DNA from 4 places in the Burkholderia arboris genome. Region 2 is predicted to be linked to each of the others. Evidence: riboswitches for the same ligand, from Rfam matches in the RefSeq annotation. Region 2 holds a riboswitch; each other region holds the start of a gene.
The links. A riboswitch is a leader RNA that binds a small molecule or an ion and turns the genes downstream of it on or off. The one in region 2 is predicted to bind cobalamin.
Positions count from the first base shown of each region.

Region 1 (4,670 bases), 990 kb from region 2:
TTGCGCGTGCGACATCGATGCCCTGGTGAATCGACGCGATATAGGCGGAACACGAGAACGGCCGCACGATGCCGGTCGTGCCGAGGATCGACAGCCCGCCGACGATGCCCAGACGCGGATTCATCGTCTTCAGTGCCAGTGCCTCGCCGCCTTCGACGCCGATCGTCACGTCGAAGCCGCCCGCGTAGCCCTGTTCTGCCGCGAGCGCTTCCAGGTGGGTCGTCATCATCTGACGCGGCACCGGGTTGATCGCCGGTTCGCCGACGGGCAGCGTCAGCCCCGCGCGGGTGACCGTGCCGACGCCCGGCCCCGCATGAAAGCGCACGCCGGGCGCCGCCGCGAGCGCGACGCGCGCGAAGATCAGCGCGCCGTGCGTGACGTCCGGATCGTCGCCGGCATCCTTGATCGTGCCGGCTTCGGCGCCGTCGGCCGTGGTGCGGCAGAACTCGAGCCGCATCATCACGCGTTGCCCCTTCGGCAGCACGATCTCGACCGCGTCGTCCGCCTGGCCCGCGAGCAGCAGCCGCGCGGCGGCGAGCGACGTCGCGGTCGCGCAGCTGCCGGTCGTATAGCCGAAGCGCAGCGGCGCGGGCTGTTCGGGGGTTTCGTCGCGCATCACGCGTCCGTTGCGTTCGCCGGATTCGACGCGCTGGCCGTGGCGATCGCATCGGCCCTGTCGTCCGTGTCGGGCTTGCGCACGTCATATAGCGTGACCGGCAGCGGCTGGCGCCACGTGTCGAAGCGGCCGAGCGGCTCCGCATGCGCGAGCGACACGCGCGTGAGCGTGCCGCCGTGCGCGTCGCGCCACGCGGCGAGCGCCATCTCGCCCTGCAGCGTGACCGCGTTCGCGACCAGCCGGCCGCCGGGTTTCAGCGACGACCAGCACGCGTCGAGCACGCCGGGCGCCGTCGCACCGCCGCCGATGAAGATCGCGTCGGGCGTGGCGAGCCCCGCAAGCGCATCGGGTGCGCGGCCCGCGACGAGTTGCAGGCCCGGCACGCCGAGCGCATCACGGTTGTGTTCGATGAAACGCTGCCGTTCCGCATGCGCCTCGATCGCGATTGCCTGGCAGGATGGATGCGCGCGCATCCATTCGATGCCGATCGAGCCGCTGCCCGCGCCGACGTCCCACAGCAGCTCGCCGTGCGCGGGCGCGAGGCGGCCGAGCGTCATCGCGCGCAGGTCGCGCTTGGTGAGCTGGCCGTCGTGGCGGTATGCATCGTCGGGCAGGCCGGGCGTGAGCGCGCGGCGCGGCGCGTCGGGGCCGGCCTGGCAGTCGAGCGCGACGAGGTTGAGCGCGGCCGTTTCGGCGACGGTCCAGTCCTGCGCGAGGCCGTCGAGACGCCGTTCGAGCGGGCCGCCCAGATGTTCGAACACGCTGATGCGCGTCGGCCCGAAGCCGCGTGCGGCGAGCTCGGCCGCGACGGCGGCCGGCGTGCGGCCGTCGGCGCTCAGTACGAACAGGCGCCGCCCCGGCAGCAGGTGCTGCGCGAGCGTCGCGAGCGGACGCCCGACAAGCGAGACCGCGCCGACGTCCTGCAGCGCCCAGCCCAGGCGCGCGGCCGCGAGCGACAGCGACGACGGCGCGGGCAGCACGCGCCATTCGTCGGGGGAAAGCTGGCGCGCGAGCGTCGCGCCCACGCCGAACAGCATCGGGTCGCCGCTCGCGAGCACGCATACGGGCGAGCCGCGCCGCGCGAGCACGCCCGCGAGATCGAACGGCGACGGCCACGCTTCGCGTTCGGCACGCAGCCGTGCCGGCAGCATGTCGAGATGCCGTTTCGCACCGACCACGCGCATCGCGTCGAGCAGCGCGCGTCGTGCGCTGCGCCCGAGCCCCGCGTAACCGTCGTCGCCGATGCCCACTACCGTCAGCCACGCCGTCATGCACCCTTCCCCATCGTTCGATTTCCTGCCATGTGTTGCGATGCGCAGCCGCCGTGCCGCTGCGCGTTGTTCCGTTGACGGCCGCCGCCACCGCCTGCCCGGGCGCGGATGCGGCAGCGATGTCAGCCGCGCGGCATGCCGCCGAGATGGTTCAGCAAGGTCAGATACATGCCGGCGATCGATGCGACCAGCAGCCAGCCGAGCAGCAGCCACACGAGCGGCCGTACGCCGCCTCGCCGGAACAGCCAGGTTCCACCTGCCACGATCGGCACGACGAGGCCGGCGAGCCCGACATTCTTGGGCCACTCCGCGGACGGCGCAAATGGAATCAGCACGAATGCGAGCAGCATCCATGCGGGAATGGCCAGCAAGGCCAGCGCAATCCCCATGCCGAACAGCTCCGTCCTGCCGAGTTTCATCATTGCGGATCCCGGCGCGTCGCCGGTCGAATGCCGAGCCGCCAATCGTACCATCCACGCGACCGCGCGCAGTCCGCCACAGCCATGCTGCGACACGGTCCCGGCGCCAATCGCCGATGTCGGGCCGGTGCCGAAATCGGGTATCCTACGGCCGTTCGTTCGCCGGTGCCCTTCGGGGCCGAAGAGGGAACACAGGGCGCGTTGCGCGCCGCTGTGGCTGCCCCCGCAACTGTAGACAGCGAGCCGATCTCCCCCTCATGCCACTGGTTTCACCGGGAAGGCCGGGAGCCGGTGCCGACCTGTCAGCCAGGAGACCTGCCGGCCTGAAAGTGCGTGCGTGCCAGTCGGCGTCGGGCGGGGTGTACCGATGCGTTGGCCGCGGCGCGACACTGTCCCGGTATCCCGTTGAGTTCCGCCCCCGATTCGATTCCTGCGTCGCCCGTCGTGCGCCCGTCGGCTTGCCCGGGGCTCGTGCGCGTGGTCGCGGCCGCCGACGGCGGGCTGTGCCGGATCAAGCTGCCGGGCGGCCGGCTCGACGCGCGCCAGGCGCGTGCGATCGCCGCCGCCGCGCGTCAATACGGCTCCGGCGCGATCGACGCGACCAATCGCGCGAATCTCCAGCTACGCGGCATTCGCGACGGCGCTGCCGATGCGCTGACGCGCACCTTGCTCGACGCGGGGCTTGGCCCGCGCGTCGATGCGGCCGCGGACCCGGCCGCCGATACCGCCGCGCTTGCTGCAAGCGACGACGTCCGCAACCTTCTGCTCAGCCCGCTCGCCGGGCACGATCCCGGCGCGCTCGTCGACAGTCACGCACTCGCCCTTCCGCTGCTCGACATGCTCGCGCATGAGCCGCGCCGTGGCGAGCTGTCGCCGAAGTTCTCGATCCAGCTCGACGGCGGCGAATCGGTCGCGGCACTCGATCATCCGCATGACATCTGGCTGGCCGCATGGCGCCGCGCAGACGGTGCGGTACGCATCGCGGCCGGGCTGTCCGGCTGCCCGCCGGTCGCGGATGGCGACCGTCCTGCGTCGGTCGACGTGTCGCCCGACCAGGCTGTCGTGCTGGTCCGCGCACTGCTGCTCGCGTTCCTCGAACTCGCGCCGGCCGATGTCACGCGGATGCGCGCCGTGCTCGCGACAGCCGGCGAACGTGCGTTACTCGAGCGCGCACAGCACTACCTGCCCTTCCCGCTCGCGGCCGATCCCGCGCTCGCCGGCTGGCGGCGCATGCCCGCTCACCCGGCGCTGCGTTTCGGCGCGCACCCGTCGCTCGATGCGGCGCGCTGCAGCGTCGGCGTGCAATGCGTACTCGGGCGGCTCGACGCGGCGCAACTGGAACAGCTCGCCGCATTGGCCGAAGCCGACGGCGACGGCACGCTGTCGATGACGCCGTGGCAAGGCCTGTTTCTGCACGGCGTGCCGAACGAACGCGCACCGGCCACGCGCGACGCACTCGCGACGATCGGCCTCGTTTGCCAGTCATCCGACCCGCTTGCGACGTTCGTCGCCTGCACCGGCAGCGCGGGCTGCGCGAAAGCGCGCGCCGATACGAAACGCGACGCGCTCGCGCTCGCCGCGCACATCGGCCATCCGGTCGATGTGCACCTGACCGGTTGCGAACGCCATTGCGCGCTGCCGCGTCCCGCGACGCATACGCTCGTCGCGGTGGCGCCCGCGCATTACGACCTTTATCGGCGCGACGCGGCCGAGGGCCTCGGCGCCCCGCTCGCGCGCCATCTGACGATTGACCAGGCCGCAGCCCGTTTGGCGGGCGCGCGCCACAGCCAGGACACCACCGATGCTTGACTACATTCGCGACGGGCAGGAAATCTACCGGCAGTCGTTCGCGACGATCCGTGCCGAGGCCGACCTGTCGCAGGTTCCGCCCGACCTCGAGAAACTCGCGGTGCGCGTGATCCATGCGTGCGGGATGGTCGACGTCGTGTACGACCTGCGTTTTTCGGCCGGCGCCGGTACGGCGGGCCGCACGGCGCTCGCGGCCGGCGCGCCGATCCTGTGCGACGCGCGGATGGTCGCCGAAGGCATCACGCGCGCGCGGCTGCCGGCCGGCAACCGCGTGATCTGCACGCTCGGCGAGCCGGAGGTGCCCGACCTCGCACGGCACCTCGGCAACACGCGTTCGGCCGCCGCGCTCGAACTGTGGCGCCCGCATCTCGCGGGCAGCGTCGTCGTGATCGGCAATGCGCCGACCGCGCTGTTCCACCTGCTCGACATGATCGACGCCGGCGCCCCGCGCCCTGCACTGATCCTCGGCTTTCCGGTCGGCTTCATCGGCGCGGCCGAATCGAAGGCGATGCTCGACGCCGACAGCCGCGGCGTGCCGTACATCGCGCTGCTCGG
Region 1 is NZ_CP109821.1:1,866,194-1,870,863, reverse strand. Features, by position in the region: gene OHZ10_RS08830 (cobalt-precorrin-5B (C(1))-methyltransferase) at 1-616, opposite strand, end outside; gene cbiE (precorrin-6y C5,15-methyltransferase (decarboxylating) subunit CbiE) at 616-1,887, opposite strand; gene OHZ10_RS08820 (hypothetical protein) at 2,010-2,306, opposite strand; cobalamin riboswitch at 2,453-2,643, shown strand; gene cobG (precorrin-3B synthase) at 2,751-4,115, shown strand; gene OHZ10_RS08810 (precorrin-8X methylmutase) at 4,108-4,670, shown strand, end outside.
Region 1: another riboswitch for cobalamin. It lies ahead of cobG (precorrin-3B synthase); the one in region 2 lies ahead of OHZ10_RS13380 (FecCD family ABC transporter permease).

Region 2 (4,670 bases):
ATCAGCGCGCGGCGTTGCGCAAGTTGTTCGGGGCGCCACACGGCAAGCGGCCGGCCGTCGATCTCGACGTGTCCGCCGGCCGGCGGTTGCAGCCCCGCGAGCGTCGCGAGCAGCGTCGTCTTGCCTGCGCCGTTCGGCCCCGCGACACACCAGATCTCGCCTGGGCGGAACGCCTGCGTGAAGCGGTCGAGCAGCGTGCGCGCGCCGGCCGTCAGCGTCAGGTCGACGGCCGCGCAGGTCATGTCGCCGCCATCGGCGTGTCGTGCGGCATCCGTCATCGCATCGGTCTCCTCAACAACATCCACAGGAACACCGGTACGCCGATCAACGCGGTCATCACGCCGACCGGCAACTGCGCGGGCGCGATCGCGGTGCGCGCGAGCAGGTCGGCCGCCATCACGCCGCCGCCGCCCGCGAGCATCGCGGCCGGCAGCAGCATTCGCTGGTCGTTGCCGAATGCGAGCCGCAGCGCATGCGGCACGACGAGTCCGACGAAGCCGATCGTGCCGGCCGTCGTCACCGCGGCCGCGGCGGCCAGCGACGCGACGAGATAGATCCGCATGCGCAGGCGCGCGACGGGCACGCCGAGCGCCTGCGCAGTCGCATCGCCGCGCAGCAGCACGTTCAGTTGCGGCGCGGCCGGCAGCGCGACGCAGGCGGCCAGCAGCAGCGCACTCCATGCGAACCACGGCGCCGTCACGCCGTTGAGGTCGCCCGTGAGCCAGAAGATGATGCCGCGCAGCCGCGCATCGGGCGCGAGCGACAGCAACAGCGTGACGAGCGCGCCCCACCCTGCCGCGATCACGACACCGGTGAGCAGCAAGCGTGGCGACGCGTCGCGCGAATCGCCGCGCCACAGCTCGCGGCGCGCGAGGCCGAGCACGAGCGCGACCGAGACGAGCGAGCCGGCAAATGCGGACGCGTCGACGAGCCACCACGCGCCGCCCGCGATCATCGCGACGAGCGCGAAGCCGGCCGCGCCGCCGGACACGCCGAGCACGTAGGGTTCCGCGAGCGGGTTGCGCAGCAGCACCTGCAGCAGTGCGCCGGCGAGCGCGAGCAGCGCGCCGCACGCGAAGCCGGCGAGTGCGCGCGGCAGGCGCAGCGTGCGGACGATATCTGCGAACAGCGCATCGCCGCCATGCGGCACGAGCGACGCGAGTGCCTGCCACGGCGACATCGGCACGCTGCCGATCGACAGCGACGCGACGAACAGCAGCGCGACCACGGCGGCCAGCGCGGCCCAGATCGCGGCGGCGCGCGCGGCGCTCATGCCGTGCACGGCCGCGCGCATGGCGCGCGGCGCATCCGATTGAGGGTGCCGGCCGGACGTGACAGGGACGCCGCGCGGACGATTGGGGTCAGCATCGAAGAACATTCCGTGAAGCATTGCGCGCCCCGCCTCCCCGCAGGCCACGCGTCACGAAGCCCATGCGGGCTTCCCGTCTCGGCCGGTATCCGGGCTGGCGGCGGTCCGGCTCGCCTTCCCGCGCGTTTCACGCGCAGTGGCCCGCGCCCGCGTGCGACATCTGCACGCAAAACGCGCCCGAGCCGGCCTGCGTCAAGGGACGCGGCCGCTTACCGTTGCGGGGGCAGCGCAGGCTGGTGTGCTCCCGGAGCGCACGCCCTGCTTCCCGTTTAACCGCGCGTGCCACGCGCGAGCACCGAGGCGGCGCCAGTTTAGGAGCGGGTAACGCGAGCGTCAAGGAAGCGTCCGGACACGTACGGGAAGCACCGATTCACGGCAAGAAGCAGGGGTGTTACGACTGGAAACGTTACAGATGTCGGATTGCACGGTATTCCGCGCTAAAATGCTGGGTCTTTAGAGGACGCAGCAAATGCTCAACGAACTCGAAACCTTATCTCAAAATATTGGCCGTCTGATTTCGCTGAACAAGCGCTATCACGCGGAACGGCTCGCGCTCGAGGAGCAGGTCGCGCAATTGCGCGCGGAAGCGGACACGGTCCGCGCGGAACTCGCGGAACTGCGCGACGAACGCAATGCGCTCGCGGCCGAGCGTGACACGCTGTCGGCAAAGATCGACGACGCCCAGGTGAAACTGAACGCGATTCTCGAAAAGCTGCCGCGCTCGAAAAGCGCGGAGCAAGCCGACAACCAGCTCGACCTGCTGGATGCGCAGGCGCGTCCGGATGGCGATGACGCGGCCAGCCACGGAGAACATGCATGAGCACCAAGCAGATCGAAGTCTCGATTCTCGGTCAGGCCTATCGGCTCGCCTGTTCGGCCGAGACCGAAGCGGCGCTGCTCGAGGCCGTCGCGCGGGTCGACGCCGAAATGTCGAAAATCCGCTCGAACAGCTCGGTACGCGGCACCGATCGCATTGCGGTGATGGCGGCGCTGTCGCTCGCATCGGAATTGCTGCGGCTGCAAACGAGCGTGCGGCACGGTGAAGCATTTCCGGCGGAGGAAATCCGTCGTACAATGCACCAGATGAACGAACAGCTCGGCGCGGTGCTCGCACAGCACGAGACGCAGTAACGTTTTAATCGATGCGTCGATTCCCCTTGATCTCTGCGATCAACGGTGGTCAAATTGGCGCATCGAATCACAGTTCAGTCAGCTTCCCTGCCTGGTTCGCCAAGGTCATATATTCCTTGAACCAATGCCATGTGCACGGTTGCGGAAATTTGTAGCACGGGCGCGCGCGTCACTCTGTCTGATGTACCCGAAGTGCTGCTAACTGCGACCAATTCTGAACCCCAGGTTCAGGATGCCGGCCTAGCGGCCAAGGCGGGGGCCTATCCAACGGCATCGGGCACGTCCCGGTGCCGTTTTCTTTTGTAGCAGCCTCTTTCTGCGTCGATCACGATCCATGCAATACTGGCTGATGAAGTCCGAACCGGACGAAGCAAGCATCGACGATCTCGCCAATGCCCCGCAGCGCTCGCTGCCGTGGACCGGCGTGCGCAACTATCAGGCGCGCAATTTCATGCGCGACACGATGAAGATCGGCGACGGCGTGCTGCTCTATCACTCGAGTTGCCCCGAGCCGGGCATCGCGGGCCTCGCCGAAGTGTCGTCGACGCCCTACCCCGATCCCACCCAGTTCGATCCGAACAGCCCCTATTACGACCCGAAATCGACGCAGGAAACGCCGCGCTGGCTGCTCGTCGACGTGCGCTACGTGAACAAGTCGCCGCTCGTGCCGCTCGCCGCCCTGCGCGAACACGACGAGCTCGCCGACATGCGCGTGCTCGCACGCGGCAACCGGCTGTCGATCACACCCGTCACGCGCGCCGAATGGCGGTTCATCACCGAAAAGCTGATGAAGTAAGCGCGCGCCAAAGGTCAAATCTGGTCAGCACGTGCTGCCGTCACGGAACTCGCGGCACTTTCGCGCAGCCTAAGCAACCGCTGCCGGTCGATCGGGCCGGCTGTCGTTTTTTTCGTCGCGCGGTACGCCCGCGTCGCGCACGCGCAATCCGCGTGCGCGCCCTCGCACAAGGAGTCCAACAATGACCAAGAAATCCGCACTCGCGCTGTCGCTCGCCCTCGCCGCCGCCGTTCCCGTCGCGCTGACGCTCGCGTCGCCCGCCGCGCACGCGCAGACCGCAAACCCGCATTTCCCCGAGCCGGCGGGTGTGCTGTCGCTGTCATCGCAGGCCAGCGCCGACGTGCCGCAGGACATCATCCACATCACGCTGTTCTACGAGCAGCAGGCCAAGGATCCGGGCAGCCTCACGGCGCAGTTGAACCAGCGCGCCGATGCGGCGCTGTCGCAGGCGAAGGGCGTATCGGGCGTCACCGCGCACACCGGAGCGTTCTCCGTGTATCCGAGCACCGATCGCGACGGCAAGATTTCCGCGTGGCGCGGCCGTACCGAGGTTGCACTCGAATCGCGCGATTTCGCGGCGGCGTCGAAGCTGGCGGGCCAGTTGTCGAACCTGATGCAGGTCGCAAACGTCGAGTTCTCGCTGTCGCCCGAAGCACAGCGCACGGCCGAGCAGAAGCTCACGACCGAAGCGATCAAGTCGTTCCGCGCACGCGCGGACGAAGCCGCGAAGGCATTCGGCTACAGCAGCTACACGATCCGCGACGTGAATGTCGGCAGCGGCCGCAACGTGCAGCCGTACACGCGCATGATGGCAATGGCCGCGGCACCGATGGACAGCGCGAAGATGAGCGCACCGATCGCGGTCGAAGGCGGCAAGGCCACCGTGTCGGTCACCGTCAACGGCTCCGTGCAGATGAAGTAACGCGCATCGCGCAGCTGCCGAAAACGAAAAACGCCGGCCCGAGGGCCGGCGTTTTTTGTTTGCCTTCACGTTGTCGAAGCACGCGTCGATTGCGCGCGCATCGATTTCACATCACGCAGCAGCGTTTGCCGCGCGGCGGCGATACGCCCAGATCATCAACGCGATGCCCGCGAGGATCATCGGCAGCGACAGCCACTGCCCCATCGACAGGCCGAGCGCCAGCAGGCCGAGGAAATCGTCGGGCTCGCGTGCGAACTCGACCGTGAAGCGTGCGAGGCCATAGCCGATCAGGAACAGCGCGGACACGGCGCCCATCGGCCGCGACTTGCGCGAGAAGAAGAACAGCGCGAAGAACAGTGCAACACCTTCGAGCGCGATTTCATAGAGTTGCGAAGGATGGCGCGGCAGCATCTGGTATTGCATGAACACGTCGGCGAGATGCCACTTCTCGA
Region 2 is NZ_CP109821.1:2,853,215-2,857,884, forward strand. Features, by position in the region: gene OHZ10_RS13375 (ABC transporter ATP-binding protein) at 1-278, opposite strand, end outside; gene OHZ10_RS13380 (FecCD family ABC transporter permease) at 275-1,390, opposite strand; cobalamin riboswitch at 1,433-1,684, opposite strand; gene OHZ10_RS13385 (hypothetical protein) at 1,839-2,189, shown strand; gene OHZ10_RS13390 (cell division protein ZapA) at 2,186-2,500, shown strand; RNA gene ssrS (6S RNA) at 2,582-2,763, shown strand; gene OHZ10_RS13400 (EVE domain-containing protein) at 2,835-3,296, shown strand; gene OHZ10_RS13405 (SIMPL domain-containing protein) at 3,478-4,218, shown strand; gene lgt (prolipoprotein diacylglyceryl transferase) at 4,330-4,670, opposite strand, start outside.

Region 3 (4,670 bases), on a different replicon from region 2:
AGTAGGTGGCGAGCAACACCTTGATGCGGCGCGTTTCCAGCGCGGCATACGCGGTACGGAACGCCTGGCGCCATTCGGCATCGAGCTCGGCCACGAGAATCGGTTCGTCGATCTGCACCCATTCGACGCCCTGCGCGGTCAGCGTGTCGAGCAGCGCGCCGTACACGGGCAGCAGCTTCGGCAGCAGCGCGAGCCGATCGGATTCGTCCTTCGCCTTGCCGAGCCACAGGTATGTGACGGGGCCGAGGATCACCGGCTTCGCGTTCACGCCCTGCGCGTTTGCCTCGGCCAGTTGCTGCAGCAGGCGCGACGGGTCGAGCGAGAAGTTCGTGTCCGCGTGGAACTCCGGCACGATGTAGTGATAGTTCGTGTCGAACCACTTCGTCATTTCACCGGCCGCGACACCGCCGCAGCATGCGGCGTGTTCTTCCGCCGACTGCGCCGAGCGGCCGCGCGCGACGCGGAAATAGTTGTCGAGCGCATCGCCGTGGAAGTCCTGCACGCGCTTCGGCAGGTTACCGAGCGTGAAGCTCATGTCGAGCACCTGGTCGTAGAACGCGAAGTCGCCGATCGGCGCGAGATCGAGATCGCGCTGGTCGTGCCAGTGGCGCTGACGCAGCTCGGTGCCGAGCGCCTTCAGCGCGTCGCGCGACGACTCGCCCTTCCAGTAGCGCTCGAGACCGAACTTGAGTTCGCGCTTCGCGCCGATGCGCGGAAAACCGAGGTTGTGTGTCGTAACCATGAAGCTGCCGTCCAGAGAAAAATTGAAGATCCGGCAGTCATCATAGGGATTTCAAACCATGAAATAAAATGGCATTATTTCATTTATCCATTAAAATTTCTCATGCATTCGTTGCACAGGCAAAATCCATGCTGGAACGATTCCATCTCGTCGTCATTCGTGAAGTCGAGCGCCAGGGCTCACTGACCGCGGCCGCCAATGCGCTGCACCTCACGCAATCGGCGCTCAGCCATACCGTCCGGAAAATCGAGCAGCAGCTCGGCACGCCGATCTGGGACCGCGAAGGCCGTGGCCTGCGGCTCACACAGGGCGGCCAATATCTGCTGAAACTGGCGAACCGGCTGCTGCCGCAGTTCGAGCTTGCCGAGGAGCGGATGAAGCAGTACGCGAAGGGCGAGCGCGGCACGCTGCGCATCGGGATGGAGTGCCACCCGTGCTACCAGTGGCTGCTGAAGGTCGTGTCGCCGTACCTGTCGCGCTGGCCCGACGTCGACGTGGACGTGAAGCAACGCTTCCAGTTCGGCGGTATCGGCGCGCTGTTCGGCTATGACATCGACGTGCTCGTGACGCCCGATCCGCTGAACAAGCCGGGCCTGCGCTTCGATCCCGTGTTCGACTACGAGCAGGTGCTGGTGGTCGCCGACTCGCACCGGTTCGCGAACGCCGACTACGTGACGCCCGAGCAACTGACCGACGAGATCCTGATCACGTACCCGGTCGAAACCGACCGGCTCGACATCTACAACCAGTTCCTGACGCCGGCCGGCATCGTGCCTCGGCGGCACAAGTCGATCGAGACGACCGACATCATGTTGCAAATGGTGGCGAGCGAACGCGGCGTGGCCGCGCTGCCGAGATGGCTGGCCGACGAGTACGCGGACCGGATGCCGGTCGTGCCGGTCAAGCTCGGCAAGAAGGGAATCGCGAAGCAGATCTTCCTCGGCATCCGCGAAGCGGACGCCTCGATCGACTATCTGGCCGCGTTCGTCGCGCTGGCGCGCGAATCGACGTGGAGCGCGCCGCGCATGCCGCGCATGCTGCGCTAGGCGCGCCCGGTTGCGCTGCGCGTCAGGCGGCGCGCAGGCCGATGCGTTCGCTGCGCTCGACCCACGCGCCGAACAGCAGCCCGATCGTCGTCCACATGATCACCTGCATGCCGATAGCCGCAACGCGGAACTTCCACAGCACGGCCGCCGGGAAATCGGCCGGTAACTCGCTGACCGACGGCAGCCCGATCTGCACGGCCGCGATGATCGCGACAAACACGAGCCCGGCGACGATCGACGCGTTCCACTGGCCGAGCTTTGCCAGCAAATGGCGGCGCACGCTGACCGAGAACACCATCGTCGCGACCGAGATCGCGATCATCAGGAAAAACAGGCCCGTGCGATAGCCGATCGTGTCGGGATCGCCGACCGACGGTGGATTGGCCGGGTACTTGAGGTTCGGCACGATCACGAGCGCGATGAACGCCGCCAGCGCGAGCCACGCGGCCAGCGGTCGCGCGGGGAGGCGGCTGCCTCGCCCATAGGCAAACGCGAAGACCAGCGAGAACAGCCCGCCGAATGCCGCGCCGTAGGTCACGACACCCGTCAGCAGGCCGAGGCCGGCCTGCGTGTGGCGGCTGACCAGTTCGGGCTCCGGTGCCTCGCCTTTGGCAGCGTCGGCTTTTTCTTCGAAGGAGATTGCCTGATCGACTTGCGGTTCGCCGACGATTTTCGCGAAACCGAACGTGAGGAGGCCCGCGGCGATGCCTGCGAGCATCCCGCGCATGAGCAGCTTTCCGACCATCTTGACCTCCGCGTCAGTGGCAGGGAAAGCCGAGCAGATGGCGGCCGTCGTGGACGAATTCGTGAACGTACATGCCCGGCACGAGCGACGTTGCGCCCTGTTCCGCGCCGACGAAATAAAGCGCGAGCAACAGGATCAGGCCGACGAATATGGCCCAGGGCAACAGTTCACGGACGGGGATGGGTGCCGGCACGACTGCCGGCTTCAGCACTGCTTCGCTCATGGATGCACCTCAGGGGAATCGCGCCCCGGCAAATGTTGGATGGGTACGAAGGCAGGTCTGGCTTCCGGGATCATCGATCACCGGTTACAGTGGCGCGACCGCGCCGGGATTGCACCGGCTTCCGCGTTTCGTATCGGGCGAATTGTACGCGCGAACGTTCGCGGAATGAAGGGACCGCTCGCGAACGATTGCCCCCGGCCCGGATCCTACAAAGCCCGACATGACCCTGCCTGCCACGCTGTACCTGATCGCGCATGCATCGACCCGGGCGATGCGCACCGGCACGTTTCCCGACGACGATCCGCTCGATGCACACGGGCTCGCCGAAGCCGCTGCATTGCGCGACCGGTGGGCAAGCATCGCCGGCTCGCTCGCGCTGTGCAGCCCTGCACGCTGTGCACGGCAGACCGCCGACGCACTCGGTCTGCGCTCCGAAACTGACGACGCGCTGCGCGACATCGATTGCCGAAACTGGCGCGGCAAGCGCTTGCACGACCTTGCACGCGACTTGCCGGACGAACTGGGTACGTGGATCGGCGACCCGTCCGCGGCGCCGCACGGCGGCGAATCGTTCGAAGCAGCCATGCGCCGCGTCGGCACATGGTTGAATGCGCTGCGACACGACCGCGACATCGTCGCGATCACGCATGCGCCGATCGTTCGCGCGGCCGCCGCCCATGCGCTGCGGATGGATTCCAGGGCGGCAACCCGTATCGGCGTCGCGCCGCTGTCCTGCACGACGCTCGTTGCATCGCCGGATGGATGGACGTTGATTGCGGACGGCAACGCGTAGGCCCGCATTGCGCTCACGATGTGGGCAACGATGCGTGCCGGTACGTCGCGTCACGAATGCATGCCTTCAATCACCTTACGCATCTGCAAGACACACCGTTCGTCCTCCCGACTGTCATCAAACTGACGGCTAGCCGCAGCTAGGATCGGACGCGGTTCCCTTACGAGATGCCGTCATGAATCAACCTGCTTCGTCCGCACCGAACACGCCGGGCTCCGTCGAACGCACCAGGCAGGTCGGCTATGCCGTCTTCCTGCTGGTGCTCGTGCTCGGCGCCGTCTATATCGCCACGCACCTGATCGACGATCTGTCACCGGTCCGCGAAGGAAAGCTGTTCCCTTACCTGCTGCTCGGCGCCGCGCTGCTGATCGCACTCGGCTTCGAATTCGTCAACGGCTTCCACGACACCGCGAACGCGGTCGCCACCGTGATCTATACGCACTCGCTGACGCCGAACGTCGCGGTGATCTGGTCGGGCATGTGGAACTTCCTCGGCGTGATGGTCTCGAGCGGCGCAGTCGCATTCGGCATCCTGCAGTTGCTGCCGGTCGAGCTGATCCTGCAGGTCGGCAGCGGCTCGGGCTTCGCGATGGTGTTCGCGCTGCTGATCGCCGCGATCGTGTGGAACCTCGCAACCTGGTATTTCGGATTGCCGTCATCGAGCTCGCATACGCTGATCGGGTCGATCATCGGCGTCGGGCTGATGAACCAGCTGATGCACGGGCCGTCCGGCACGAGCGGCGTCGACTGGGGCCAGGCGCTCGGCGTGGGCAAGTCGCTGCTGTTCTCGCCGATCGTCGGCTTCCTGTGCGCGTCGTTGCTGCTCCTCGTGCTGAAGGCGCTCGTGCGGATTCCGGCGCTGTACAAGGAGCCGCCGAAGGATCAACCGCCGCCGTTCTGGATTCGCTGCCTGCTGATCCTGACCTGCACGGGCGTGTCGTTCGCGCACGGTTCGAACGACGGGCAGAAAGGGATGGGGCTCATCATGCTGATCCTGATCGGCACGGTGCCGACCGCGTATGCCTTGAACAAGGCCGTCACCCCGGCCGAATCGCAGACGTTCGTTGCCGTCGCGAACCAGGCGGCCGCGACGTTCGGGAAGTACACGAACGGCGTCGCGC
Region 3 is NZ_CP109822.1:3,398,139-3,402,808, forward strand. Features, by position in the region: gene metE (5-methyltetrahydropteroyltriglutamate--homocysteine S-methyltransferase) at 1-742, opposite strand, end outside; gene OHZ10_RS32630 (LysR family transcriptional regulator) at 871-1,788, shown strand; gene OHZ10_RS32635 (CbtA family protein) at 1,811-2,533, opposite strand; gene OHZ10_RS32640 (CbtB domain-containing protein) at 2,547-2,756, opposite strand; cobalamin riboswitch at 2,790-2,927, opposite strand; gene OHZ10_RS32645 (histidine phosphatase family protein) at 2,977-3,549, shown strand; gene OHZ10_RS32650 (inorganic phosphate transporter) at 3,725-4,670, shown strand, end outside.
Region 3: another riboswitch for cobalamin. It lies ahead of OHZ10_RS32640 (CbtB domain-containing protein); the one in region 2 lies ahead of OHZ10_RS13380 (FecCD family ABC transporter permease).

Region 4 (4,670 bases), on a different replicon from region 2:
CCAGCGCCCCGCGCCAACGTCGGTCTGCGCGAACACGCGCATGCCGGGTTCGAACCCGGCGACGCCGTCGCCGACCGCTTCGACGATTCCCGCCGCATCGAAACCGATCACGAACGGGAACGTGTACTGCATGAACGCGCCGAGAAAGCCTTCGCGGCATTTCCAGTCGGCGGGATTGACGCCCGCGTACGCGACGCGGATCAGCACGTCGCCGGGGCCCGGTTTCGGCGCCGGCACGTCGGCCAGCCGGAAGGCGTCGGAATGACCGACGCGGTCGATCAGAAGCGCTCGCATCTTCGTGTCTCCAGTGGTGTTGTCGGTTGGGTGTGCGCGGCGCTTCACGCCGCCGTGTCGGCCAGCAGGCTCGACGCGAGCGGACAGAACGCATGCGAGATCGCATCGACCGTCCAGTCGGGGCTTTCGGCATCGAACCGGCGGTCGACCCAGCCCCAGTGATACGGATGCAGCAGGTACTCGCCGAGCAGATCGTCGACCTGCGCGAATTCCTGTTGCCACACGTGCGTCCAGGCGCCGGGGGTTTCGATCCGGTTCAGGCGCCAGTTGCGGATGCCTGGCATGAACGCGGGCATGTGCAGCAGTTCGTGCTCGAGCGAGGCAACCTGTGCTTCGCTTGCCTGCGGGCGTACCCGCAACATCAGCGTGCGCCACACGCCGTCGCGTAACGCGGGTTCGCGCAGGCCGCCGCCGATCGCGCGGCACGCCGCGCCGTCGAGGCGCGCAATGCCGGGCAGTTGCGCCAGTGCGGCGAAATCGGCTGCGGAATCGGCGGATCGTTCCTCGCGCAGCACATCGAGCGTGTAGTCGCCCGCGCCCCAGCAGCCTTCCAGATTGCGCGCGAGCGTCACGCGTTTCGCGCCCGGCAACGCCTGCGCGGCCTCGCGCAATGCGTGCTCGATCGCTTTTGCAGCGTGATCCGTCAAAACGAATACCTGCGCGGTGTCATGCCGCATGGTCGGCCTCCGTCAGCGCGGGCAGCGGCGTGTCCGCGTCCGTCATCACATGGCGGCGGCGCGCATCGCACAGCCCGTCGACCGCCATCCAGAACGCCACCACGTCGCCATCGGTCATCGCGCGCATCCGGTAATAGGAATACGCATCGTCGACCTGCCACGTCAGCCACAGCGTGCTCGGCTGCCCCGGCACCGCGACGGGCGGCGACACCCAGCGGCCGGCCGCCGTCAATCCGCGTGCCGCATGGCCCGGCAGATAGCGGTCGCGCAGCAGCGCGAGCACGTCGGGAATGCGCTCGGGCGCGAGCGTGATTTCGTCTACGATCTGGATCATTCGCGTATCGTCCGTGGTCGTTCGGGTCGGGATGGCTGGCCGGCCTACGCCGTTCCGGCGAGGCCGAAGGCGGCCGGCGTGGATAGCATTCTTGCGTGGGCGCAGCTCAAGAACCCCTACCGGCTCGCTCACCGGCCCCTGTCGCAGCGATCAGATCGGGAGACTCATGAAACAGCGTGTATTGCCGGCGAGCGGACGCGTGCTGCCGGGTCTCGACGCGCGCCTGCTGAGCGAACTCACGCGCAGCGGCGCGCCGCCGGCCGACCGCACGGCGCAACCGCAGCAAGCGGCGACGACGCCGGGCGGCTTCGTCGCGCTGTACCGCGACGCGATCGTGCGGCTCGAGGCGCAGGTCGCGCGCGGCAACGGCCATCCGCCGATGCGCAAGCAGGAAGTCGACCTGATGTGCCGCTGCCTGCTGAGCTGTGCGACGCTCGCCGACGCGATCCGCTGCGCGCGCGACTTCTGCGAGATGCTGACGCCGCGCGCCGGCGTGCTGTCGCTCGCGGTGCGCGACGGCCACGCGACGTTCCGGATGGACTCGCTGCGTCGTACGCGCAGCCCGGCCGCATGCCTCGTCGACTTGACCGGCCTGTTCTGCTATCTGCAGCTGTTCGGCTGGCTGATCGGGCAACCGCTGCGGCCCACTGGCGTGTGGCTCGGCCATCCGCGCCGCGACGACGCGGTGCCGCTGCTCGGGCTGTTCAACGCGCCGGTCGACGTCGGCCGGAAAACCTACGGCTTCGCGTTCGACGCGACGCGGCTCGATTGCCGCGTGATCCGGCAGCCGGGCGAGCTCGACGCGTTTCTCGTCGACTTTCCGTTTCGTCTGATCGATGCGGCGCCGGCCGTCGTGTCATGGGCGCAGCAGGTGCGCGGTTTTCTCGATGCGGCGCTCGCGCGCGAACAGGCGCTGCCGGCGCTCGCGGAACTGGCCGCGTGGCTCGGCGTCAGCGACGCGACGTTACGGCGGCGGCTCGCGGCGGAAGACAGCGGCTATCACGTGCTGCGCGAACAATGCCTGGCCGATGCGGCACGGCGATGCCTGCACGAGACGGACTGGCCGATTACGCGCGTGGCCGCGTATCTCGGCTTCGGCGGCGAAGAAGCATTCCGGCGCGCGTTCGTGCGCTGGACCGGCGTCGCGCCGAGCCGGTTCCGGCGCGAGCGCTGGGCGCCCGATCACCCCGATTCTTCAGACGAAAAACACGACACCGGCGCATAAGCGAAAGGATTCGGAAAGCAGTTGCCGGGTAATGACGTTTTTTCGCATCCCCGCGCGGCGCGGCAATTGACGCGCCCGAGCGCACGCCATTACCCTTGCGCGCTGATGGTTCCCGGAGACGGGATCAAAAGGGAACGCAGGAGGGGCAACGCCTCGAAACTGCGGCTGCCCCCGCAACTGTGAGCGGCGAATCCGTGCCACTGCATGCCACTGGGAAACCGGGAAGGCCTGCACGGATGACGACCCGCGAGCCAGGAGACCTGCCATCGACCCGAGGTCCAGCAGCCGCACCGGGCGGGGTGTCCCGATGCGCAAGCACCGCCGTTGGCGGTCGCCCGTTGCATGGACGACCCGACCTCAGGATCCGTCAGATGCCCTTCGTTCCCGAATCCGCTTCCCAGCCGGAAGCGTCGCACCGACACGCCGTCGGCATGCACAACCTGCCCGCCCTTCGCTCGCGACCGCCGTACGCGCAACACGCCTTCTCCCGCTGTCTCATGAACATTCGCCACCTGCTCGCCACGTCCGCCGCCACCGCGCTGCTCGCCCCGATCGCCCATGCCGCCGGCGACACCGCGCTCCAGCAGCCGCCCCAGCCGGCGGAAAGCGTCGACCTGCCGACGATCAGCGTGACCGACACGCGTCGCCTGCCCGAATCGTTCGACGGGCGCTATGCGACGACCCAGGTCCTCACGCGAACCGACCTCGACCGGCTTTCGCCGAGCGACCCGAGCATCACTCAGGCGCTTGCGACGCTGCCCGGCGTGACCGTTTCGCAGAACGGCGGCCCCGGTTCGTCCGCATCGGTCAGCATCCGCGGCTCGTCGGCGAGCCAGGTCGCCGTGTTCATCGACGGCATCCGCATCGGCTCGCCCACCACCGGCATCGCGCCGTGGGCCGACCTGCCGACGGAAGCGTTCGAACGGGTCGAAGTGATCTCGGGCCCGGCCGCCGCGTCGTTCGGCGCCAACGCGATGGGCGGTGTCGTGCAGCTGTTCACGCGCCGCTCGTCGAGCCAGCCGAACCAGACCACCGTGTCGTTCGGCGGTGGGTCGAACAAGACGTTCGACACGCAGTTGCGCACGTCGGGCACAGTGCCGTCGACCGGGCCGCTCGCCGCGCTCGGCGGGCTCACCTACTCGCTCGGCCTGCACACGTACAACACGGCCGGCATCGATTCGACGCGGCCGGTCTTGCCGTATCACGAGGACGGCCGCAATCCGTATCACGCGCAGGATCTCGATGCGCGCCTCGGTTACGCGCGCGACAACTGGTCGGTCTCGACGTTCGCGCTGTATCACCGTTCCGACCTGTCCTACGACAACAGCGGCTATCCGAACCGCCAGCTCGATCACCAGCTGACGACCGGTCTCGCGTTCCATCTCGACATCACGCCCGATACGCAGTTCGACCAGTCGTTCGGTTATGCGAACGATCGCCAATTCCTCTACGCGAGCGATCCGGCCATCCCGACCGACCAGATCAATTCGCAGCGCATCAGCACGTCGACCTCCCTGACCCATCAGGAGCGCGGGTTCCACCTGTTCGGCCTGCCGCTATCGGGCGAGAGCAAGCTCGGGTACGACTTCACGCGCGAACAGGCGTCCCTGCCGATCGACGCGCCCGGCGGCATACCGACGCGCAACGACTCCGCGTTCTCGCTGCATCAGTCGGCCACGCTCGGCAGCGTGACGCTGTTCCTCGCGGGGCGTCGCGAGATCATCGCCGGGCAAGGCGTGAACACCGGCAATGCCGCGCTGTCGTGGGCGATCACGCCGGTCTATACGGCGCGCGTGTCGTACGGCAATGCGTTCCGCCTGCCGAGTTTCAACGACCTGTACTACCCCGGCTACGGCAATCCGAACCTCAGCCCGGAACGCAGCACGTCGGTCGAGGCCGCGCTCGACGCGAACACGTCGTACGGCACGTTCACCGCCGCGATCTACGACACGCGCGTCAGCAACCTGATCGCGTACAACCCGGCGACGTATTCGCCGATGAACATCGGCCGCGCGCATATCCGCGGGATCGACCTGTCGTACAAGGGGACGATCGGCCGCTACACGCCGGTGAGCGTCGCGATCGGCCTCCTGAATCCGCAGGACGAGACCCATGACAGCTGGCTCAACCGCCGGCCGCG
Region 4 is NZ_CP109822.1:2,192,951-2,197,620, forward strand. Features, by position in the region: gene OHZ10_RS27115 (NADP-dependent oxidoreductase) at 1-294, opposite strand, end outside; gene OHZ10_RS27120 (Dabb family protein) at 339-971, opposite strand; gene OHZ10_RS27125 (hypothetical protein) at 961-1,305, opposite strand; gene OHZ10_RS27130 (AraC family transcriptional regulator) at 1,472-2,530, shown strand; cobalamin riboswitch at 2,620-2,812, shown strand; gene OHZ10_RS27135 (TonB-dependent receptor domain-containing protein) at 3,028-4,670, shown strand, end outside.
Region 4: another riboswitch for cobalamin. It lies ahead of OHZ10_RS27135 (TonB-dependent receptor domain-containing protein); the one in region 2 lies ahead of OHZ10_RS13380 (FecCD family ABC transporter permease).